DNA from 3 places in the Rhizobium laguerreae genome. Region 3 is predicted to be linked to each of the others. Evidence: riboswitches for the same ligand, from Rfam matches in the RefSeq annotation. Region 3 holds a riboswitch; each other region holds the start of a gene.

The links. A riboswitch is a leader RNA that binds a small molecule or an ion and turns the genes downstream of it on or off. The one in region 3 is predicted to bind thiamine pyrophosphate.
Region 1: another riboswitch for thiamine pyrophosphate. It lies ahead of thiM (hydroxyethylthiazole kinase); the one in region 3 lies ahead of thiC (phosphomethylpyrimidine synthase ThiC).
Region 2: another riboswitch for thiamine pyrophosphate. It lies ahead of HFO71_RS15835 (YkoF family thiamine/hydroxymethylpyrimidine-binding protein); the one in region 3 lies ahead of thiC (phosphomethylpyrimidine synthase ThiC).

The regions. Positions count from the first base shown of each region.
Region 1 is NZ_JAAXQT010000014.1:93,052-101,120, forward strand. Features, by position in the region: gene HFO71_RS32420 (ABC transporter substrate-binding protein) at 1-601, opposite strand, end outside; gene HFO71_RS32425 (glycoside hydrolase family 3 protein) at 697-1,719, opposite strand; gene HFO71_RS32430 (GNAT family N-acetyltransferase) at 1,744-2,223, opposite strand; gene thiD (bifunctional hydroxymethylpyrimidine kinase/phosphomethylpyrimidine kinase) at 2,441-3,250, opposite strand; gene thiE (thiamine phosphate synthase) at 3,247-3,882, opposite strand; gene thiM (hydroxyethylthiazole kinase) at 3,879-4,682, opposite strand; TPP riboswitch at 4,726-4,822, opposite strand; gene HFO71_RS32450 (ABC transporter ATP-binding protein) at 4,973-6,661, opposite strand; gene HFO71_RS32455 (acetamidase/formamidase family protein) at 6,658-7,602, opposite strand; gene HFO71_RS32460 (ABC transporter substrate-binding protein) at 7,670-8,069, opposite strand, start outside.
Region 2 is NZ_JAAXQT010000004.1:375,871-383,939, reverse strand. Features, by position in the region: gene soxR (redox-sensitive transcriptional activator SoxR) at 97-561, opposite strand; gene HFO71_RS15840 (NADPH-dependent FMN reductase) at 644-1,243, shown strand; TPP riboswitch at 1,406-1,519, shown strand; gene HFO71_RS15835 (YkoF family thiamine/hydroxymethylpyrimidine-binding protein) at 1,510-2,118, shown strand; gene HFO71_RS15830 (ABC transporter permease) at 2,131-2,937, shown strand; gene HFO71_RS15825 (ABC transporter ATP-binding protein) at 2,934-3,746, shown strand; gene HFO71_RS15820 (ABC transporter substrate-binding protein) at 3,815-4,825, shown strand; gene HFO71_RS15815 (acyltransferase family protein) at 4,947-6,167, shown strand; gene HFO71_RS15810 (sugar transferase) at 6,335-7,072, shown strand; gene HFO71_RS15805 (F0F1 ATP synthase subunit epsilon) at 7,194-7,601, opposite strand; gene HFO71_RS15800 (hypothetical protein) at 7,601-7,840, opposite strand; gene atpD (F0F1 ATP synthase subunit beta) at 7,840-8,069, opposite strand, start outside.
Region 3 is NZ_JAAXQT010000019.1:14,709-22,777, forward strand. Features, by position in the region: gene HFO71_RS34500 (OsmC family protein) at 24-551, shown strand; gene HFO71_RS34510 (hypothetical protein) at 1,667-2,377, shown strand; TPP riboswitch at 2,556-2,687, shown strand; gene thiC (phosphomethylpyrimidine synthase ThiC) at 2,779-4,605, shown strand; gene thiO (glycine oxidase ThiO) at 4,607-5,581, shown strand; gene thiS (sulfur carrier protein ThiS) at 5,578-5,775, shown strand; gene HFO71_RS34530 (thiazole synthase) at 5,779-6,552, shown strand; partial or broken gene HFO71_RS36110 (thiamine phosphate synthase) at 6,549-6,878, shown strand; partial or broken gene HFO71_RS34535 (IS3 family transposase) at 7,250-7,430, shown strand; gene HFO71_RS36115 (CrpP-related protein) at 7,941-8,069, opposite strand, start outside.

The DNA of each region.
Region 1 (8,069 bases), on a different contig from region 3:
GGAAGCGCATGCAATCGACCTTCAGATGAGCGTTGTCCCAATAGTGCGGGTTGCGGCACTGGTCATAGGTCTGGCCGGTGAAGCGCGGCACTTCTGTCAGCGGGCCGCTACCAACAGGGGTCTCGTTGGCGAAAGTCACGGGATCGGCGACGTCCTTCCAGACATGTTCCGGAACGATCGGTAGCTGCGAGATCTGTTCGGCCGCAAGCGAGCTCGGATTGGCGAGCGTGAAGCGCACCGTCTGGCCGTCGACGGCCTTGATATCGGTGACGAAGGTCCAGATGCTGACGAAGTCGAGCGCCGGGAATTTCTTCAGGTAATCGTAGGTGAACTTGACGTCGGCTGCCGTCAGCGGCTTGCCGTCAGACCATTTCAGGTCTGAGCGCAGCTTGAATTCGATGCTCTTCAGATCATCGGAGAGCTTGAAGCTTTCGGCCAGGCGATAGACCGGCTTGTTGCTGTCGAAGCGGTTGAAGACGACCAGCGGCTCGTAGATGAAATCGAGCGTCGACTGGCGCGCCGAGGTCTGGTTGAACGGGTTGAAGTTGCGAACCCAGGTCGTCGCCGGTTCGATATTCGCCGTCAGCACCGTTTGCGCCATGGCGGATCCGGAAAGCAGCGTTAGCGCGGCGGCAAGAAGATATTTTTTCAAGTTTTTATTCCCCTTTTCTTATGCGGTGAGAGATGAGGTGCCGGTCAGGAGACCAGCGCGCTTGCAAACATGTCTTCGACTTCAGTATGGGCGGCGCGGACATCGATCTTGAGATTGCCGAGGCGGGCCTTGCCGGCGGTGATGCGCTTGAGGGCGGCTTCGGTCAGCGGACGGGCGGCCTTGGCGGCTGCTTCGCTTTCCGGGATGTCGCCATGGCTGTGGAGCGCGATGTCGAAGCCTGCGTCGAGCACCTGTTTGACGCGCTCCGGAAGGGTGCCGGAGAGCGACTGCATGAAGATGCAGTCGGAAATCAGCACGCCGTCATAACCCATGTCGTTGCGGATCACGTCGTGCATAACAGGCGAGACGGACGCCGGCAGCTCCGCGTCATAGGCCGAATAGACGACATGGGCGACCATCGCCCAAGGCGTATCCTTCAGCGCCACGAAGGGCTTGAAATCGGTGGCGGTAAGCGTCTCGCGGCTGGCATTGACCACCGGACGCTCCTTGTGGGAGTCGAGCGTCGCACGGCCATGGCCGGGTATGTGCTTGATAACAGGCATGTTGCCGGTCTCGAGCAGGCCATCGACCACCTCGCGGCCGAGGGCAGCGATGAAATCGGGATCAGGGCCAAAGGAGCGGGCGCCGATGACCGCGCTCGTCGTCTCGAAGACGAGATCGAGAACGGGCGAGCATCCGCTGGAAAGGCCAAGTTCCGTCATCATCGCGCCCATGGCCTGGGAGGAAAGGCGCAATGCTTTTTTGCCGAGATCGAAATCGCGGCGCGCAAGTTCGGCGAACTGGCCGAAACTGCGGAAGAGCGGCCAGGGGCCGGCATCGAGATGCTGGACGCGGCCGCCTTCCTGGTCGGTGAAGACAGGCGCGTCGTCGCGGCCGACGGCTTCGCGGAAGCGCTCGATCAGCCGCCTCGTCTGCTCCGGCTCGCGCTGATTGCGCCGGCCGACGAAGAGGCCGAGCGGATTGGTGTCGCGAAAGAGGGCGAATTCATCATCCGAGATAGTGGGATTCGGAAGGCCGACGAAAAGGGCGAGCGGGGTCGAGAACAATTCTGGTGCTCCGGGATCAGATGGTCATTTCGGCATACTTCTCAGCATGCCTTCGTAGATGCCCTTATCGGGGGCGGGGATGACGATTGCGCCTGCGGTCCTGGCGTAGAAATCGACCGGCCCGGCATCGCCGATGAAGGCATAGGCGTGACCGAGCGCCTTCATGGTCTGAAGGCAGGCGGAAAAGAGGGCGAGCCCGATCCCTTTGCCGCGCGCATCGGGATCGACGCCGGTCGGGCCGAAGAAGCCGCGCGCCGTCGTGTCGTAGCAGGCAAAGCCGAGCAGCTTGCCTGCTTCAACGGCGATCAGGCAGGCAACGGGCTGGCGGGAAAAGGCGACCGCGACTTCGCTGGCCCAGTTCTCGCTGAACCGTTCGCGAACCCAGCTGACGATAAGATGCAGTTCCGGTGGGAGGGCCGGACGGATGGAGATGCCGACATCGTCGGCTTTGCTTTTCAGGTCGGCGAGCTCTGTGGAATATAGGCTCACAAGCAGGTCTGGCACCTGTCAATCCTCCAGTTATTCCGTTATTGCAGAACATATCCCCTTTTAGTGTCATAGACTTGGCTATCCGGCCGGGCTTGTCAACTAGGTTTTTCAAACGGCCAAAGGCATGCCGCCGCTGTCCCCAGGGTTTCAACGCCAGGTAGGTGCCGAACGCAAAAACGGCCCAGGAAGGGCCGGGCCGTTTCGATTGGCGATATGTTGGTTGAGCGAGCGTCTATTCGCCGTCTTTCCAGAGCGCATGAAAATGCTGCACTGGGCCGTGGCCGGAGCCGACGGTAAGGTGTCCGGCAGCCGCGACCGCGCCGGCGAGGTAATCCTTGGCGATGGCGACGGCCTCCCGCGCTGAGGCGCCCTTGGCGAGCTCGGCCGCCAGCGCGCTGGAGAGCGTGCAGCCGGTGCCGTGGGTATTCTTGGTCGGCACGCGCGAGGCTTCGAACCAGTGCAGGCCGGCGGCCGTGGCAAGCACGTCAGGGCTCTCGTCGCTGTCGAGATGTCCGCCCTTGACCAGCACCGCGGCCGGCCCAAGCGCCAGCAGGCGCTCGGCCTGCGCCGCCATGTCAGCTCGGTTTGTCGCCACCGGCTGGTGCAGCAGGGCGGCAGCTTCCGGCAGGTTCGGGGTCAGAAGCGTGGCAAGCGGCAGCAGCCGGCGGGTCAACACGTCGACCGCTTCAGGCGCGAGCAAGGCGGCTCCACCCTTGGCGATCATGACAGGGTCGATGACGATCGGAATATCGCGGTGGTCAGTCAGCGCACCGGCAACGGCGTCGGCGATGCCGGCATTGGCGATCATGCCGATCTTGACGGCATCAACGCGCACATCCGCAAAGACGGCTTTGATCTGGTCGGCGACGAATTGCGGTGGCACCAGGTACACGCCGCTGACGCCTTGCGTGTTCTGCGCCGTCAGTGCGGTCAGCACCGCCATGCCGTAGACGCCGCGGGCGGAAAAGGCCTTGAGATCGGCCTGGATGCCGGCGCCGCCGGAGGGATCGGAGCCGGCGATGGAGAGAACGTTGCGGATCATGCGCGGGCCTTTCGAATTTCTGCAGCGATGCGGCGCGTGGCCGCTTCGGGGTCGGGCGTGCCGCAGATGGCCGAAACGACGGCAAGTCCCTTGGCGCCTGCGGCGAACACCTGGGCGACATGATCGGCCTTGAGTCCGCCGATCGCGACCGATGGCACCGGCGAGGCCTTTACCAGCCTTGCAAGTCCGTCAAAGCCGATCGGCTGCTTGTGATCGGCCTTGGTCGGTGTCGCAAACACCGGCCCGACGCCGGTGTAATCGGCGAGATGAGGATCGACGGCACCGGCAAGCGCCTCGTTCTCGACCGATAGGCCGAGGATCATCTCGGGACCGATCATCGCCCGCGCTTTGCGCGCATCCATGTCCTCCTGGCCGATATGCAGGCCGTCGGCGCCGATGGCGATTGCCGCCTCCACGTCATCGTTGACGATGAGCAGGGCGCCGGTCCCATCCAGCGCCTGTTTCAAGGCGCGGCCGGTCTCGATCATCCTGATGGTGCCTGCGTGTTTGTTGCGCAACTGCACGATGGTCGCGCCGCCGGCAACGGCAAGGCGCGCAGTTTCGACCATGCCGATCCCGGCGCAGAGATCGGGGTCGAGGACGAGATAGAGCGAAAGGTCGAAGGCCTTCATGCGGCTGATATCCTTGCCCTGGCGTCAAGCGTTTCGGAGTCGAGCGCGGCCAGCGCATCGAGGAAACGCCAGGAGAAGGAGCCGGGGCCGGCCGCTCCACGGGCGGCCTCCTCACCGGCGATGGCGAAGGTTGAAAGTGCAGCGACCGTCGCACCGAAGATATCCTCAGGCGCTGTCGCGGCAAAGGCGCCGACAAGGCAGGTGAGCGAGCAGCCCAGTGCTGTGACCTGAGGCATCAAGACCGATCCGCCTTCGATGCGCACGGCTCGCTCGCCATCGGTGACGAAATCCACGACGCCGGTAACGGCGACCACCGCCTGCTGCCGTTCCGCCAGCCATCGCGCCGAACCTTCCGCTTGCTCGACCGGGTCGCGGCTGTCGACCCCCTGGCCGCGGCTCTCTCCGCCGGCAAGCGCGATGATCTCGGAAGCGTTGCCGCGGATGATAGTCGGTCGCAGGGCGAGCAATTCGGCAACCGCATTGCGGCGGAAGGCCGTGGCATAATGCGCGACTGGATCGAGCACCCAAGGTTTGCCGGCTGATGTCGCCACCTTCGCCGCCGCCTGCATGCCGTCAATCCATTGCGTCGACAGGGTGCCGATATTGATTGTCAGCGCGCCGGCGATCCCGGCGAATTCGCCGGCTTCATCCGCGGCATGCACCATGGCGGGCGAGGCGCCCGATGCAAGCAGGACATTTGCGGCGATATTCATGGCGACGTAATTGGTGATGCACTGAACGAGCGGCGGCTTCTCGCGCATCGCCTTTAGCATCGCTCCTGGTGTGGTTCTGGTCTGCATGTGGCCCCTTTCAGGCGGGGGCAGGCACGGGGCGGCCCGTATGGCGATGCCCCGAGCGACTCCCTCCGCCGGCATTATCCGGTTCAGGTTCGAAGGGTGCTTCTCAGCCCGTCTGTCGACGGGCGCCCCTGTCTCTCATCGCGCTCTTTTTCGCAGAGAACGGGGCTGATGTCATCCCGAAAAAGAGAGTTCCGTGATCGACGCGGCGCAACTCGACGATTTGGAAAAGTCGAGCCATTCCAGCAGTCGTGCGACATCCTCGTTTGTAACATTTAGCCATGCTTGGCCTTTCACGCATGCACTTCCCTGCCGCGATAGACCTCCGGATCGGGGATCGGAACCGCGGCGATCAGTGCGCGGGTGTAGGCTTCCCTCGGGTTCTCGAATATCTCTCGCCGTGTGCCGGTTTCGATTATGCGGCCGGCGCGCATGACGGCGACGTTGTGCGACATGCGCTCGACCACCGCCATGTCGTGGGAGATGAACAGATAGGCGAGCCCCATCGTTTCCTGCAGTTCGAGCAGCAGGTCGAGCACCCGGGCGCGGACCGAGACGTCAAGCGCTGCGACGCTCTCGTCGGCGACGATCAGCTTTGGCTCCAGCGCCAGCGCCCGGGCGATGCAGATGCGCTGGCGCTGGCCGCCTGAAAACTCGTGCGGATAGCGCGTCGCCGCATCAGGCGTCAGGCCGACCCGGCGCAGCAGTTCGGCGACGCGGTCCTGCCGTTCGCTGTGGTTGCCGATGCCGTGGATGACCATCGGTTCGCCGATCGCCTTGCCGACGGCCATGCGCGGGTCGAGCGAGGCATAGGGATCCTGGAAGATCATCTGCGCCGACCGACGCACGGGCTGCATCTCACGCTGGCTGAGCCCGGCGATATTGCGGCCGTCGATCAGGACATTGCCCTTGAAGGGAATGAGACCGAGCACGGCCTTGCCGGTGGTTGATTTGCCGGAGCCGCTTTCGCCGACGAGGCCGAGCGTTTCACCCGGCAGGATATCGAAGGAAACGCGATCGACGGCTGCGACCGGCGGCTTGCCCTTGAAAAACCGGCTTGCGGCATTGCCATAGGTGACGGTGAGGTCGCGCACGTTCAGGACCGGCGTGCGGTCCGGATGCAGCGTCTCGACGGCGCGCTGGGTGATGCGCGGCGGACGGTCGGTGCCGGCAAGCGCGCCGAGCCGCGGGACGGCGGCGAGCAATTGCTGCGTATAGGCCTCCTTCGGCCGCTGGAAGACGGCGAGCGCCGTTCCTTGCTCGACGATCCTGCCATTCTGCATGATGACGACGCGATCGGCCATTTCGGCGACGACGCCCATGTCGTGGGTGATCAGGATGATCGAGGTGCCGAATTCGCGCTTCAACTCGCGCATCAGCCTGAGGATCTGTGCCTGCACGGTGACGTCGAGTGCCGTCGTCGGCTCGTCGGCGATCAGCACCTTCGGCCGGCAGGAGAGCGCCATGGCGATCATCACCCGCTGGCGCATGCCGCCGGAAAGCTCGTGCGGATATTGCTTCAGCCGCCGGGCCGGCTCGGTGATCTGCACGGCATCGAGCATCTTCAGCGCCACCGCCTCGGCATTGTCGCTGCCCTGGTGCGCGCGGATTGCCTCAGTCAGCTGGTTGCTGACCGACATGACCGGGTTGAGCGAGGTCATCGGCTCCTGGAACACCATGGCGATATCGCCGCCGCGCACGCTGCGCATCGCCCGGTCGGAAAGCGTGAGCAGGTCGCGTTCGCCAAGCAGCACGCTGCCGGAGGCGACCCGCAGCGAGGCCTTGGGCAAGAGCCCCATGATCGACAGCGAGGTGACCGACTTGCCGGAACCGGATTCGCCGGCGATGCAGAGCGTTTCGCCGCTTGCAAGCTCGAAGCTGACATCCTGGAGCACCGGCTTGCGACCTTCGGGTGTGCGGGCATCGACGCTCAGCTTGCGAAGGCTGAGCACCGGTGCTGCGGCGGGCATGGCCTCGGTCACGCGAACACGATCCTCGGGAAGTAGAAGGAAACCACCCAGTTCGGCTGGTCGACGATCTCGCTGATCCGCAGATCGCCGCAGACCGAGCAGAGCAGATAGGCATCGATGGCGCTCATGCCGTGTTCGGCGCCGAGAAGATCGATCATGCGCATGACGCTTTCGCGCGCCCCGGTCATCAGATCAGGGCCGATGCCTGTCGTGACTTCGTAGCCGGCGCCGTCGAGATGGCGGGTCACCGGTTCGGTCGTGGTGAAGCGCGGCGTCTGCAGCTTGGCGTCCTTGACGAGCTCGATCGTCGCTTCGACGTTCATCTGGCTTTCGATCGCCGTGCCGCAGACTTCGCCATCGCCCTGGGCGGCATGGGTATCCCCGATCGAAAACAGTGCGCCGTCGACCTCGACGGGCAGATAGAGCGTCACGCCTGCCGTCAGGTCGCGGATGTCCATGTTGCCGCCGACGCGACGCGGGGGAACGACGGAATGGGTGCCGGGCTCGGCGGGTGCGACGCCTATCGTGCCGGCGAAGGGCTTCAGCGGCACGCGCCCGCCCGGACCGTAAAGGGCGGGCACCATGCTGTTGGCGTCATAAGACCAGACGTGCAGCGCCGGATCCTTGAATTGGTCGGCAAGCAGGCCGAAGCCTGGAATATTGGCCGTCCAGCCGACGCCCGACGGAATGAACTTGCGCAGCGTCACCTTCAGCGCATCGCCGGGCTTGGCGCCTTCGATATAGACCGGGCCGGAGACCGGGTTGATCTTGCCGAAATCAAGCGCGTTCAGCGTTTCGAGCGTCGCCTCGCTTCCGAGCTGGCCGCCCGATGAATCCATGCATTCGAAGTGGATGGTCTCGCCTGGCTTGGCGACGACTGCGGGGGCGAAATCCTTGTTCCAGCCGAAATTATGCTGGGCGCGGTGAATGGTGTGGGTGCAGGCGATGCACATGTCATGTCTCCCTCGATTTTATGACGCCTTCCCGGGCGGGACCGGGAAGGCTTTGTTTCTTCAGGGCTTATTGCTTGACGTAGATCGCGTCGTAATTGATGACGCGGGTCGGATCGATGTAGATGTTGTCAGCACCGCCCATGCGCAGCGACTTGGCGACGACGCGACGTTCGTTGATGACGGGAATCCACGGCGCATCGGCCATGATATCGGTGAAGATCTTGCCCCAGGCGGCGGTGCGCTCGGCGGCCTTTGCCGGATCGGACATGGAGTCGGCGGCAACGGCGCGTTTGTCGAGATCGGCGTTGCAATACCACGACCAGTTCCAGCCGCCCGGAACCGCACCGGCGCAACCGAGGATCGGGCCGTAGAAGTTGGACGGATCGGGGAAGTCGGCGATCCAGGCCATGCCGCCCGACCAGATCATCGGCGCTTCGCCTTCCGTGCCGCCGGCCGAGATGACGTTT
Region 2 (8,069 bases), on a different contig from region 3:
GCGGACAGTGCCGCCGGTTGTGTCATTCGCCCTTAACATATGAGCGCGCCGACTGAAAGAAAGGCGCGCATCGATCTTTCCCGGCGAAAACAGGGGTTAGTTTTCGGTCTCCAGAAGCCGCGCGCCCGGCCCCTCCTTGCCGAGCCGGTCGCAGGGATTGCGCAACGGACAGCTTTCGATCGACAGGCAGCCGCAGCCGATGCAGCCGGTCAGACGGTCGCGCAGCAGGCTAAGCCGCCTGATTCGCGCGTCGAGATCATCCTTCCAGCGCGCCGAAAGCGTCTGCCAGTCGGCCACTGTCGGCGTGCGTCCCTGCGGCAGGGACTCGAACGCCGCCTGGATTTCCGAAAGCGGAATGCCGACACGCTGCGCCACCTTGATGATGCCGAGCCGGCGAAGCACATCGCGCCCATAGCGCCGCTGATTGCCGCGGGAGCGGATGCTTGAGATCAGCCCCTTGGTCTCGTAAAAATGCAGCGCCGAGACAGCCAGGCCGCTGCGCTCCGCCACTTCACCGACCGTCAGGAGCTTGCCGAGCGGCGCTGCCGGAATTGTATCCATGCCTCTTGACCTCAAGATTAGTTGAGGTTTTATAACCCTTGCTCCTGCAATCGTAAAGTCCAATCGCAATAAGGAGCGACGCATGCAAACACCCACCAGGCTGGCTGTCATCTACGGAAGCACGAGAGAGGGCCGCATCTGCGACCGGGTGGTCAAATGGCTGACTCAGGAGCTCATCCGCTTCCCACAATTTGATATCGACATCATCGACCCATTGGATTTCGCACTGCCGGCCAACCGTGACATGGCGCATCCCGAAGTCGACAGGCTCGCAGGACGGCTTGGCATGGCCGACGCCTTCATCATCGTCACGCCGGAATACAATCACAGCTTCACTGCCTCGTTGAAGTCGATCATCGATTTCTTCTTCGAGCCCTGGCAGGGCAAGCCGGTCGCCTTCGTTTCCTATGGCGGCATATCCGGCGGCCTGCGCGCCGTCGAACAGCTGCGGCTGGTCTTTGCCGAACTGCACGCCGTCACCATCCGCGATTCGGTGAGCTTTGCCGCACCTTGGAACCGCTTCGACCCAGACGGACAACTCGATAATCCCGCCGATACAATGCGTTTGCTCGATCGGATGATGGCGAGGCTGGAATGGTGGACGCAAGCGCTCGTCACCGCCCGCAGCGATCGTCCCTATGCCGACATGGAGCGCCGCGCGTCTTTTCAGACGTACGCATAAGCCAGAAAGCTCCGGTTCCGTTCCCGGCAGGTACGGAACCATTGGGAACACCCGGGCAGATCCTCCGCCCGGGTGTTTTCCCTCACATCCGGTTCATTCCGACCGCACGGACGGGTTCGCAATTTTGCTGTTGCGGGGAGAAAACCCCGGTGGTAGTTTCCGCGCAAATAACAGGGGAGCTCCGTATTGCCGGGGCTGAGATGTGAGGCGCAAGCCTCTGGACCCTTCAAAGCTGATCTGGGTAATGCCAGCGGAGCGAGGTTCAGATGTTCTCAGGCGCACAAGTGTCACTCTATCCGATGTCCGACAATTTCGTCGGCATCATTCTCGATGCCGTCACGGCGCTCGACCCCTATCGCGACCGGCTGCGCATCGAGACCGATGACATCTCCACTTTGCTGGTCGGCCCGCCTGACATTCTCTTCGCCGCCATGCACGATCTTTTCGTCGCCGCCACAAAGACCGGCGAGCATTGCGTGCTGTCCGCTGCCGTTTCACGCGGCTGCCCCGGCGAGCCCGACGACGCCATCTGCGGCGTCAACCCCTCCCTCGGCCAGGCGGAGCCGCTTGCCGAGCGTATAACAGCCGCACTTGCCGCCGTTGAAATCACCGCCGAAACTGGACAGCCGACCGCTGCGCAATTCTCGCTCAATGTCATGGGAACCGGTACCCATATGGACGAGATCTATGGCTGCATCGACTTTCTGAAGCGCTCCGGCACCTTCGACCGCGCCAAGAATTTCTGCACCAGGCTCTCTGGCGACGCTGGCGCCGTCTTCGCCACCATTCGTGAGGCCTTCTCGCGCTTCGGCGAACCCGAAGGGCATGTGACCCTCGACATCACGGTGTCGGCCAACAGCCCGACGAAAGCTTGAAATCGAACGCTGATGACACCGTCAAAACCATCGGAATCGCGCCTTGCCGCGCTCCGCGCCGCTCTCTACCGGGGCATACCCGCCTTGCTCGCCGGCTGCATCTTCTTGGCGGCATGGGAACTCTATGTCGATCTCTCCGGCATCAAACCGTCCATCCTGCCGGCGCCTTCGCGCATCGTCATCCAGGGTTGGCTGAACCGCGAGGCACTGATATCAAACACCTGGCCGACGCTCGGCGCGACACTCGGTGGTTTCGCCCTGTCGCTTGCCTTCGCCTTCGCCGCCTCGATCCTCATGGATTTCGTGCCCTTCATGCGCCGGGCATTGCTGCCGATCTTCATCGCCAGCCAGACCCTGCCGCTGGTGGCGATCGCCCCCCTCGTCGTCCTCTGGTTCGGCTTCGGCCTGTTGCCGAAGATCCTGCTGGTGGCGCTCGTCACCTTCTTCCCGCTGCTCGTCGCCTTGCTGCAGGGCTATGAATCGACCGACCGCGACATCGCCGAATTGCTGAATTCGATGAAGGCGAGCCGCTGGCGCATTTTCCGTCTGGCACGGCTTCCCTCCTCGCTGCCCTATTTCTTCGCCGGCCTGCGGATCTCGATCACCTATGCCGTCGTCGGCGCGATCTTTGCCGAATATGCCGGCGCCGCCCGCGGCCTCGGCATCTATATCCTCAACGCCAAGAACAACTTCCGCCCCGATCTCGTGCTCGCCGCCGTCGTCGTCAGCGCCGTGCTGACGCTCTGCCTCTTCGGGTTGACGCTGATGATCCAGCGCCTCGTCATGCCCTGGCAACAATCCGGGGAGCAGCGCCGATGAGCGATGGAATGGTTGAACTCACCAACATCTCGAAGTCCTTCGACGGCATGAAGGTGCTGGGCGATATTTCGCTCGCCGTCGCAGACGGCGAGTTCGTCTCGATCGTCGGCCCGTCCGGCTCCGGAAAATCGACGGTACTGAGATTGCTGACACAGGCGCTTCGGCCCGATTCCGGCACCATGCTCTTCAAGGGCGCGCCGCTGGAACAGGCGCCGCATTCCTTCGCCTTCATGCCGCAACGCGATGCGCTGATGCCCTGGCGCCGGATCATCGACAATGCCGCACTCGGCCTTGAGGTGCGCGGCATGAGCCGCCGCTCGGCCCGTGCCGCCGTCGCGCCTCTGTTCGAGCGCTTCGGCCTCGCAGGCTTCGAGCATCACTATCCCTCCGAACTGTCAGGCGGCATGCGCCAGCGCGCCGCGCTGCTGCGCACCGTCGTTCAGACCCAGGACATGCTGCTGCTCGACGAGCCTTTCGGCGCGCTGGACGCGCTCACGCGCACGCAGATCCAGGAATGGCTGCAGGGCATGTGGACCGAACACCGCTGGACGGCGCTGTTGATTACCCATGATGTTCGCGAGGCCGTGTTTCTCTCCGACCGTATCTACGTGCTCTCGGCTCGTCCGGCGCGTATCATCCGCGAATTCCGCGTTCCTCTGCCCCGTCCGAGAAGCATTGCCGATCTCGGCTCGCCGGCGGCCCAGGCGATCGAAACCGAAATCCTGCAAACCCTGCTTCATCCGCTAGAACAGGATGATTTTAGGCCGGTCGGCCTAAAATCTGAATCCTGTTCTAATTTAAAGAGTTAGAGCATGATGTCGTCCGAAAACAGCTCACACTTTTCGGCATCATGCCCTAGAGACCTGAGGAGGTCACCATGCTGCTTCTCACCCGTCGCCAGACGATCTTCGCCGCCATCGCGGCAAGCCTCGCCGGCCGCACCGCCTTCGCCCAATCGGCGCCCGCAAAGGTCCGCATCGCGCTCGACTGGACGCCCAACACCAACCATATCGGCATCTATGTCGCTAAGGAGAAAGGCTTCTATGCCGATGCCGGCCTCGATGTCGAAATTCTTCCCTTTGCCGATACCAGCGCCGGAACGCTGGTGTCCAACGGCGTTGCCGATTTCGGCATCAGCAGCGAGATCGAGACCCTCACGCAGCGCGCTGGCGGCGGTGACGTGAAGATGGTCTACGGCGTCGTCCAGACGGAAACCGCACGCCTGATCTTCAAGGGCGGACGTGACGACATCAAGAGCCCGAAAGACCTCGACGGCAAGACCTATGGCGGCTTTGGCGGCACCTGGGAGAGCGCGCTGATCTCCGCAATGATCCGCAATGATGGCGGCAAAGGCGACGTCAAGACCGTCACCCTCGGCACCTCCGCTTACGAGGCGCTGGACAATGGCTCGATCGACTTCACGCTGGAGATCTACACCTGGGAAGGCATCGCCGCCGAACTGGAAAACCGGAAAATCGGCCGCTTCCACTATTCCGATTATGGCATTCCCGACGAGCAGACGACGGTCATCGTCTCCAGCGACGCCTATCTCTCCGCAAGTCGGGAACACGCCCGCGCCTTCATCCAGGCGACACGAAAGGGTTATGCCTACTCCGTCGACCATCCCGACGAAGCCTGCGACCTGCTGATCTCTGGAAGCAACGGCGCACTGATGAATACGGAACTGGTGAAGGCCTCCCAGAAGGCATTGATCGAGGGGCACTTTCTGAAATCCGAGGCCGGCGTGATCGGTAGGCTCGACCCGGCAAAGGCCGAGGCCCTCGGCGGTTTCCTGATGGAGAATGGCATTCTGGTCGATGCCAATGGCGCCGCACTCAAGGAGAAGCCGGACTTTTCCACCTATTATACCAACGATCTTCTCGACTGAGCCCAACGCCTGCCTTGCCCGTCGCGGCTTTCCGCTGCAAAATCCGAGACCCGGAGCATGATGTCGTCCGAAAACCGCTCACACTTTTCGGCACCATGCTCTGGGCAGAGCGGGGAACAAGATGCGACAACAAGAGAGACTGGCCGGAGCGGACTTTCTGCGCGTAACGGCCTGTCTGCTGGTGCTCGCCCACCACTTCGCGCTGCGGCTGGATATGCACAGAATCCCTGATGAACTCGGACAGGCCGCAAACATCCTCCGCTTCGGCAATTTCGGCGTCGCCGTGTTCTTCGTGCTCAGCGGCTTTCTTCTTGCCCATCCCTTCTGGCGCGCGCTCGACGCGGGCAGCGACATGCCGAGCCTACGGCACTACACGATCCGCAGGATGGCCCGCATCGCTCCGGGCTTCTGGTTCGCCGCCACCATCGGCTTCGCCCTCAGCCTGACGCTGCTTGCCCTGCCGCTGACGCCTGAGCTTGTGCTCCGCTACGTCTCCGGGCTGCTGTTCATGAGCCAGTGGCATTGGCGCACCTTTTTTCCTGTCGAAGCCGACGGGCCGCTCTGGTCCATTCCCTTCGAGGTCACCAGTTATGTGCTCCTGCCGGTCTGCTTTCTCCTGCTGTTTCGTTTGCCATTCCTGAGGCAGCGCCCGTTGCTTGCCCGCTTCGCCTGGCTTTGCGTCATCACGAGCGTACTCCTCGCCCATCTGCTGATCCTGACCGTCTTTCCGCTCGACGACATCGAACGCGGCTGGCAGTACGGCCTGCAAGGCGGGGCGAAGGAGTGGATGCCGAGATATAATCCGATCGGCTTCTTCGCCGTCTTCGCGCTCGGCGCGCTTGCCGCCGGCGTCGAGGTCATGCTGCCAAGAAGGCGCTCCTCCTGGTTCGATGCCGCAGCGCTCCTCGGCCTCGCCATTGCCGCCTACCGCCTCGTCATATCGCCCGGCGGCTCCTCCGAAGCTTACGGCTGGCTCGAAATCCCCTATGGCTTTCCGGTCTTTCCGCTGGCGGTCGCAACGGCGCTCGTTTCGCTCAGTCATTCGCAACACCTGGGCAGGCTCCTCGACAATGCTCCGGTACGCTATATCGCGAAGATCTCCTTTGGCATCTATATCTGGCAGGAGATCATCCTGTTATTGATCCAGAGGCTCGATCGGGGCTCGTTCGGCTTTTCCTCTGAAAATGTGGTCACCGGCTGGCTGCAATCTTGCGGACTGGCGGCAGCGCTCATCCTACTCATCGCAAGCCTCAGCTACCACCTGTTGGAAAGACCGGCGATCCATTTCGGAAACCGGCTGACATCTCGTCAACCCAATCGGGCTACTCCTTTCAAAGTATAAATTCCCGGTAATCGCAACTACAGGCATTAAGGTTAACGCCGAATACTCCCATTTTTGGCGTCTTTAGGGTTATCAAATTCTTATTTATACCGATGACAAACGATACGTGACCATGTATTTGTCTCCATGTTGCTCAGTATCGCATATAAACTTGTGGACCTTGCGTAATGAATGCTTTTACTTCGAAGACGAATCCACGCTTCGATCCGTCTCAGCGTCACGACAAAACCAAGACCCTGGTTATAGCGAACTCCAACATTCGCCAGCCGGATAGCTTTTCCATTATCGAAAGAAAGATGGCTGTGCGGCTCGGCGTGAAGCGGTTGATCGACATCGTCGCCTCAGTCAGCGCTCTCATCGTGCTGGCGCCGCTTTTTCTGGCAATCGCTCTTTTCATCAAACTCGACGATGGTGGTCCGGTGTTTTTCCGCCAAATCCGCTGGGGGCTGAACGGTCGGAAGATCACAGTCTTCAAGTTCCGGTCGATGCGCGCGGAAGCTTGCGATCCGAGCGGCATTCAACAGACCGTCAAGGGCGACAGCCGGGTGACCGGCATCGGCGCGCTGCTCCGCAAGACCAATATCGACGAGCTGCCGCAGCTTTTCAACGTTCTCAGGGGTGAGATGTCGTTGGTCGGCCCGCGCTGCCACGCCATCAATATGCGGGCGGCCGGCCGGCTCTACGAGGAACTGGTGCCGGACTACCACCACCGCCACATCATGCGCCCCGGCATCACCGGTCTTGCGCAGACACGCGGCTGGCGCGGCCCGACGGCACGCCCGCTGGAAGCGCGCGCTCGCATTGCCTGCGATATTTATTATGTCAGGAATTTCAGCCTGCTGCTCGACTTGAAGATCCTGTTCAAGACGGTCGTCATCGAGCTGCGGGGTGGCACCGGCTTCTGAGACGATCCGGCACGTCGGCAAGCGGCCTATCGGCCGCTTCTTCATTTCATTTCAAGCCAGAGAAACAGACACAAAAAAAGGCGGCCGTGAAGCCGCCTTTCATCGTCGCAGCCGGTTGCGATCAATCCTGTTGAACGACGCCGCGCAGATGCGTCAGTTCCATGATGAAGTGCTCGAGCTTCGACTTGTGCTCGTGCAGTTCGGCATGTTCGAGTTCCTTGCGGGCGGCCTCGATGCGGCGCGTCAGTTCGTCCTTATGGAGTTCCTCGACCGGAACCGCGGATTCGGCAAGCAATGTGCAGCCGGTCGGCAGGATATCGGCAAAACCGCCGAATACCACGTAGTCCTGCTTCTTGCCGGAGGCCGAACGCACGCTCACGACACCCGGCTTGATCGTCGTCATCGTCGGCGCATGGTTTGCCATGACCGTCATCTCGCCTTCAGTCGCGGGGATGACGACCTCGGTCACCATCTCCGACAGCAGCAGACGCTCCGGCGAAACGAGCTCAAAGTTGAAATTGTCAGCCATCAGTGACTTACCTTCTCGGCTACGGCTTTCGCATCTTGCAATTTAGTCCCGCAGAACGGGCAGTGCATTATCGCTTGGTCGAGATAACCGAGGCCTTCCTCGCTTTGGACCAGACCCACCACCATCATCAGCACGCCATTATCGGCGCGATAGACGGTCGGCGCTGCTGGTTCCGGAAGATCCGCCACGACCCCTTTCAAGGAGTCGCAGCAGAATATCTCGTCTAGCGCATCGCTCATTAAGCAGCTGCGAGCTTCTTGGCCTTTTCGACCGCTTCTTCCATCGAGCCGACCATGTAGAAGGCAGCTTCCGGCAGATGATCGTATTCGCCGTTGACGAGGCCCTTGAAGCCCTTGATCGTGTCTTCGAGAGCAACCAGCTTGCCCGGCGAACCGGTGAAGACTTCGGCGACGAAGAACGGCTGTGACAGGAAACGCTCGATCTTGCGGGCGCGGGCGACGGCAATCT
Region 3 (8,069 bases):
CACAACAGGAATATTAGCAAGCCATGGCAACTTTGAATGAGTATCTCCGACAGAAGCACGAAGCACTACTCGATTGGCGGGCGCGCGTCAGAAAGGGGGATCTGAGTGCGGTCACATTTGAGGCCAGTGCAAGCGCTGAAGGCCGCAGCGGCGTGCGACGTATCCGAATTCGGGATTTCCAGGTCATTTCCGACAGCCCGCCCGAGTTCGCAGGCTATAATCTGGGTCCGTCGTCTACAGAACTGCTGCTCGGTGCGCTTGCGAGCTGCCTGACCCATACTTTTCTGATCCATGCTTCCGATCAGGGCGTGCCGCTGGAATCGCTGCATGCGGAAGTCTCCGCCACGATCGATCCGCGTGCAGGTGCAGAAGGATATCAAGACGTTCCCGTCTATCCCCAGGACATCAACTACCTGGTCACACTAGTATCTCCCGCAAGTACCGCGGACGTCGCCAGACTGCGGGCGACCGTGGAAAAGCTCTGTCCAATCCTCAATCTCCTGAAGCGCGGAAACGAGGTGCGCGGGCAGTTGGATCACCAGCAACCCTGACCACTATATAGGGAGCGCCGACTGATGACCGTGTACGTCATGTGTCAGCACGTGTTCTCGACTTCGTCTCGTGTAGGAACCGGTCGAATGTCGCTTGCTGCATATTCCCCAAATTGGTATCGACTGAAGGATCAAATCATGCGCGGCATTCGAAATGCGCCTGCGGCACGGCGATAAAGGGTGCTCCGTTAGGGGCGACCTGGCGCGCCCATAGACTTGTATCGTCCGATGGCCATTTCGACCAGCGAACGTTTGCCGTGGCCTTCGGAGACCTGCATTCCATCCAGCCCCTTAAAGCCCTGAAATCAATATATGTATGTATATAAGCAATAATATATCCTACATCTCACAGATTTTTATAATGCAATTTGCATTTTTTGCGAGCGAGGAAATATATACTATAAAATATATCCGGCTCATCTGTTGCGTTGCTGATGGTTTTCATGAACTGTCCCAACTAAGAGCTGCGATAGCGCACCACAGGAATATCGTTTCCTATGAATGCTGAAAACTTGCCGGCGACATCATCGTCGGGAGGCTCGCACAAGGAGCACGATGACATGCACCACAAAAAGCAATCAGACAAGCACCCTGGCTACTCGCATCTGCGGTTGGCAACCATCGACGGCGCGTCGCCGCCTGGTCTGCAATTGTCAATCGACCGGCAGGAGGGCTCCGGGTCGACGAAGACGACTTTTTTCCAACAATGGCTTCTGGATTTTGCTTTCGGTTGCGAGCTATTTTATCCGATCCAGCTATATGAACATCTCGCAACAAGCGAGGGCGAAGACAAAGGCGTTGAACCTTTGAGTGAGAGTTACGAGTATAGAATTGGGAGAATTCGGACCGGCAGCCACGTTTCTCATTTGAAATCCACGTCTCTCGGGTTTCCAAATTCCAGAATGGAAGCGCCGGCTCAGTCGCCAACGTTTTCAAACTCGAAAGATGGTAAGAAAGTCTTCAGGAACCTGACCATTGTGCGGTACACGCGAGCCGCAGTTCAAACCCTGCTGCCGCTACCATGTACGCGGACAACGGTCGCCCGTCGGCAAAAATCAAGGATATTTGGCCCGCAAGGTTTGCCCAATCATACTGCAGAAAGGATTTCATTCTCCATGTCATTATGTCCTGCGAAATGCATTCGCATCGCCGCACTTGCAGCGGCCGCCATCTTGCTGGGCACCCAGATCGCAGTTGCGCAAGAGCCTTCTATAGAATCTCAGTGGCTGAACACGCCGGCATCTCGAGTGGAAGCGCTTGCGATCCTCCAGACCTTGAATGCAAATCTCCTGAGTAACGCCAGTGCCACGTTTACCCTTGACCGCTGGTGCGCCGCGCATAAGCTCGCACCGGAAGGTTCAAAGATCGTAGCTCAGCGTGTGGACGGGCAAGGCAAACCGGCCGATGAGCACATCCGTGATCTTCTGAGCGTCGGACCCGGTGAGTTGATCGCCTATCGCCGCGTCCGACTGGTCTGCGGCGAACGCGTCCTGTCCGAAGCCGACAACTGGTATGTACCTGCAAAATTAACTGCAGAGATGAATCAGGCGTTGAATACCAGCGATATCGCGTTTGGCAGAGCCGTTCAGGCTCTCAATTTCACTCGCACAAACCTGTCTGCCAAGTTGCTCTGGTCCCCTCTATCCGAAGGCTGGGACATGGACGGCTTAACAGCGCATGAAACAAGTTCCCCCGGCCTGCCGGCGTTCCTGCTCGAACATCGAGCCGTATTGAAACTTCCAGACGGCACGCCGTTTAGCGCCCTGGTCGAAAGCTACACGGAAAAAGTACTAGACTTTCCAGTTCCGCGCCTGCTTTCTCAATAGCGCTTCGGTATCTCGTGCATGCGACAAGGGCGCTTGTCTTGCGGAAGCGTGCCGGCCGGACGATTGCCCTTGTCCATCGTTTAACAGCGGCGACACGCACGATATCCTGTGTGTAACCTAACCCCGAGCCATCGCAGATTGTCGCTTGACAGTCCCCTCGGCAAGCCTCTACCCTTTTTGCATTCACCAGGGGGGTCCCGGCAAGGGGCTGAGATACTGCTGGACAATACGGCTTTGCCGATTGTGGCGCAGTGACCCGTTGAACCTGATCCAGTTCATACTGGCGTAGGGACGGTGCAAGCGCTCGAAGCAGTGGATTCACGCGCGGAATCCGTGCCGGCGTCTTTTCATCATTCCGGCTGAGGACTGGGTCTCCAATCGAAAACTTGGAGCCTCAAACCATGAAAATTGCCGCGAAGACCATCACCCCCACAGTCACCAAAGGCCCGCTGCCGGCGTCGCGGAAGATTTACATCCCGGGAGACATACACGCCGACATCCGTGTGCCGATGCGCGAGATCAGCGTTCATCCGACATCGGGCGAGCCGCCTGTTGTCGTCTATGATTCCTCCGGTCCCTATACGATCGAGGGTGCTGATATCCGCATCGAGCAGGGCCTGTCGCAGCTCCGCCGCGACTGGGTGCTCGCGCGCGGCGATGTCGAAGCCTATCAGGGCCGCCATATCCGCCCCGAAGACAACGGCTTTGCCAGCGGCGAAAGGCTGACGCCCGAATTTCCCACTAAACGTCAGCCGCTACGAGCCAGGGATGGCAAGGCGGTCACCCAGCTCGCCTATGCGCGATCAGGCATCATCACGCCCGAGATGGAATTCATAGCCATCCGCGAAAACCTTGGTCGCAAGGCGCAGGCGGATGCCATGGTCCGCGACGGCGAAAGCTTCGGCGCCCATATTCCGGACCATGTGACGGCGGAATTCGTCCGGCAGGAAGTGGCGGCGGGTCGGGCGATCATCCCCGCCAACATCAATCATCCGGAATCCGAGCCGATGATCATCGGCCGGAATTTCCTGGTGAAGATCAACGCCAATATTGGCAATTCTGCTGTCACCTCGTCCATGACGGAAGAGGTCGAGAAAATGGTCTGGGCGGCCCGCTGGGGCGCCGACACGGTCATGGATCTTTCCACCGGCCGCAATATCCACAATATTCGCGAATGGATCATCCGCAATTCGCCGGTGCCGATCGGTACCGTGCCGCTCTATCAGGCGCTGGAGAGGGTCGAGGGCATTGCCAAAGACCTGTCCTGGGAGGTCTATCGTGACACGCTGATCGAACAGGCCGAACAGGGCGTCGACTATTTCACCATCCACGCCGGCGTGCGGCTTCACTACATCCCGCTCACCGTCAACCGCGTCACCGGCATCGTCTCGCGCGGCGGTTCGATCATGGCGAAGTGGTGTCTCCATCATCATCGCGAAAGCTTCCTATACGAACATTTCGAGGAGATCTGCGACATCTGCCGCGCCTATGACGTCTCCTTCTCGCTCGGCGACGGCCTGCGTCCCGGCTCCATCGCCGATGCCAACGATGCAGCGCAATTCGCCGAACTGGAAACACTGGGAGAGCTGACCAAGATCGCCTGGGCGAAAGACTGCCAGGTGATGATCGAAGGCCCCGGCCATGTGCCGATGCACAAGATCAAGGAGAACATGGACAAGCAGCTCGAGGTCTGCGGCGAGGCACCCTTCTACACGCTCGGGCCGCTGACGACGGATATCGCACCGGGGTACGATCACATCACCTCTGGAATAGGCGCAGCCATGATCGGCTGGTTCGGCACCGCGATGCTCTGCTACGTCACGCCGAAGGAGCATCTCGGCCTTCCCGATCGCACTGACGTCAAGACCGGCGTTATCACCTACAAGATCGCGGCCCACGCGGCTGATCTCGCCAAGGGGCATCCGGCAGCACAGCTGCGCGATGACGCGCTCTCGCGTGCCCGTTTCGAATTCCGCTGGGAGGATCAGTTCAACCTCTCGCTAGACCCCGAAACCGCCCGCAGCTTCCACGACGAGACGTTGCCGAAGGAAGCCCATAAGGTGGCGCATTTCTGCTCCATGTGCGGCCCAAAATTCTGCTCCATGCGCATCTCGCACGATATCCGCGCCGAAGCACAGAAGGAAGGTCTGGATGCGATGGCTGCGCGTTATCGTGAGGGCGGCGGCATCTATATGCCGATAGAAACCCAACAGCAATTGGGCGAATGAGATGCGTGTGCTTGTCAAAGGCGCCGGCGTTGCCGGCCTGACGGTGGCGCATGAACTGCGCGCTCGAGATGCCGAGGTCACCGTGCTCGATCCATATGGCAGTTTCCTCGGCGCTGCATCGTGGCTCGCGGGCGGAATGTTGGCGCCCTGGTGCGAGCAGGAGAGTGCTGATGGCGCCGTGCTGATGCGCGGCCTCACCGCCGCCGACATATGGGACGCAATGGTGCCTGGAGAGGTGCGACGAAACGGAACGCTCGTGGTCGCGTCGGCCCGCGATCTTGGTGAACTGAGACGCTTTGCCTGCCGCACGACCGATTATGAATGGCTGGAAGAGCCGGCGATCGCGTCGCTGGAACCCTCTCTTTCCGGGCGATTCCGGCATGGGCTGTTCTTTCGCCGCGAAGCCCATCTCGATCCTCGGCGAGTGTTGTGTCTGCTGCGCACCAAGCTGACGGTTCAGGGGGTCACCTTCGTGGGCGAGAGCCCGCACGAGGAGAGCTTTGACGGTGTCGTCGATTGCACGGGCGCAGCGCAGATCGGCGAGGCGAAGGAGTTGCGCGGCGTTCGCGGCGAAATGCTCTACCTTAGAAGCTTTGACGTGGATCTCTCCCGGCCGGTCCGCTTGCTCCATCCGCGTTTCCCCGTCTACATCGTCCCGCGTGGAGACGGTCTGTTCATGGTCGGCGCGACGATGATCGAGACGGAATTCGACGGGCCTATAGTCGCCCGTTCACTGATGGAACTGCTCAACGCTGCATACACGCTAAATCCGGCCTTTGCCGATGCAACCATAATCGAAACGGGTGTCGGAATCCGCCCAGCCTTTCCGGACAATCTTCCACGTGCAAGCCATCAGGGGAAGGTGATCTCGCTCAACGGCCTCTACCGCCACGGCTTTCTGCTCGCGCCAGCCATGGCCGCCGAGGCCGCTGAACTTGTCTTCAACCAACACACTACGGGAAGGAACGCCCCATGAAATTAATCGTAAATGGCGAGGCTCTGGATGTCGCGGCTGAGACGCTGTCGGAGCTTTTAGTCTTGATGGAATACGAGGGTGATTGGCTGGCGACAGCCGTCAACGGTGAGCTTGTCCATCGCGAAGACCGGTTCGATCGATCGCTCAACGACAATGACAGAATCGAAATCCTGTCGCCGATGCAGGGAGGTTGACTGATGCTGACGCTTTATGGGTCCGAAATTACCTCCCGTCTGCTGCTTGGCACAGCGCGATACCCCTCTCCTGCCGTCCTCGCCGAGGCTGTAAGGCAATCGGCGACGGAAATCGTCACCGTCTCGCTTCGTCGTGAAATGTCTGGCGGCCGCAGTGGGGGCACCTTCTTCGAAATGGTCCGCGCGCTCGGCGTTCGTATCCTACCCAACACCGCAGGTTGCCACAGCGTCGCGGAAGCGGTGCTGACGGCAAGGATGGCACGCGAGCTGTTCTCCACCGACTGGATCAAGCTCGAGGTTATCGGCAACCATGATACGTTACAGCCGGATGTCTTCGGTCTCGTCGAGGCGGCTCGCATTCTCGTCGGTGAAGGTTTTGGAGTCTTCCCGTACACGACGGACGATCTGGTTGTGGCCGAACGACTGCTGGACGCCGGCTGCAAGGTGCTCATGCCTTGGTGCGCACCGATCGGCAGTGCCGCCGGGCCGCTCAATCCCACGGCGCTCAGAGCAATGCGGGCCCATTTCCCTGACGTGTCGCTGATCGTCGATGCCGGTATCGGTCGGCCGTCGCACGCAACTGCGGTCATGGAGCTCGGTTTCGATGCGGTTCTGCTCAACACCGCCGTTGCCGGCGCGGCAGATCCCGCCGCGATGGCAGCCGCCTTTGCCGCGGCAATCGCCGCCGGCAATCAAGCCTTTAACGCCGGACTGATGGAGCCGCGCGACATGGCCGTACCCTCCACGCCGGTGATCGGAAAGGCGGTGTTCACTTGAAGCGCGACCCGTTTTGCCTGATCGTCGACAGCGCCGAGTGGATTGCCCGACTGGTACCCTCTCGGCATCAAGCTGGTACAGTTGCGCATCAAGGATCGTCCGGAGGCTGAATTATGTACCGAGATTAGTCGCGCAGTAGCAGTCTGCGCTAAATCGATGTGAGCTGATCGTCAACGACCACTGGCGGCTTGCGATCGAGGAAGGTTGCGGCTTCGTCCATCTCGGCCAGGAGGAACCTTGCGAGAGCGGACCTCGGCGCGATCCGAGCCCTGAAACTTGGCCTCTCATCGCACGACGAACGCGAGCTGGAAACCGCACTGGCGGCAAGCCAGGTCCTTTCTTCCGAGCCGGTGAGCCTTTCGCCGCAAGTGTCGCCGCCAGCTCCCACCCCCGTCGCAAGCCGAAGTGGGAGCAAGAGCGGAGATAGTTAAGGTTACCTGGTCGTCGTATTCCTCATTATAGTGGCCTTCCTTTCTTCCGGAGAAAATCAAGGAAAAGCAGCGTTGAGCCGGTTCGATCCAAGGCAGCGATTGCATAGGCAGATAGCCGTATTGGAGCGGAGCCGCTAAGCGAGCAGGAATTGGGTGGAGGCCGGATGATGTCGATAACGCACGCCCTTGGCCGTCATTGGACGCTCAACTTCGATCGTTCAAGCTAACACTACATCTCTCGCCGTGCCGATCAGGCCGGCTTGGAACGGCGTATTCGCGAGATCTGCGAGAGTGCGCTACGGCTACCGTCGGGGGCATGTGCTCTTAGAGCGTGAGGGTTGGGGCATGGCCATGGACTTCGTTCACGACCAGTTGGCGACCGGAAAGAAGTTGCGGGTTCTGACGGTGATCGACACCTTCTCGCGCTATGTGCCGGTGCTTGATCCGTGTCACATAAGCATTCCGACTCCGGCAATGCCCTGTCGCGTCGCGATACCGAACTCCGCCAAGTGCCCCGGAAGGCATTCACCAGCATTGTGCGCTGCCACGCGCGGTTGCATCCTGTTTGACGTTCGAGTTCCACCATCCTTAAGGCGTCAAGACTATGAGCTCAGGCCGCGCCGTTCTTCGGCCGATTCCTTCAAGACGACGGCCGCTCAACGGCCTCCGCAGGTTTCTCGAACGCCCTGGCCCAACCTGCGGGCCATGAGCGTATCGCGCCGAGGCAATTCTCGAATGTTTGTCCGTCGCTCTGCGCTTGGGAATGATCAGTGCATCACTCCCTAGGAGCTTCCCTACCGGCTGAACGCTCCTGCCAGATTCGGAAGCTGATTGTGGGCCGTCGCGAGTTTGCACCGCAGTTGGGCAGCCGGCGGCGACCCGATGGTGAAAAAATGCCGATCCTTTGCCGCGACGGGTCTGAAAACTTCTCGTCGCTAGCGAACCACCACAATAACGTTACGCATCATGCGAACGCCGTTTGGCAGAGGCCAATTCCTGGAAGTGCGAAACAACCCTTCCTTCGCGGCTAGCGTCCTCCGCTTCCCAACCGAACTTCCACGCGTCGTGTCGCGCAAGCCGATCTCC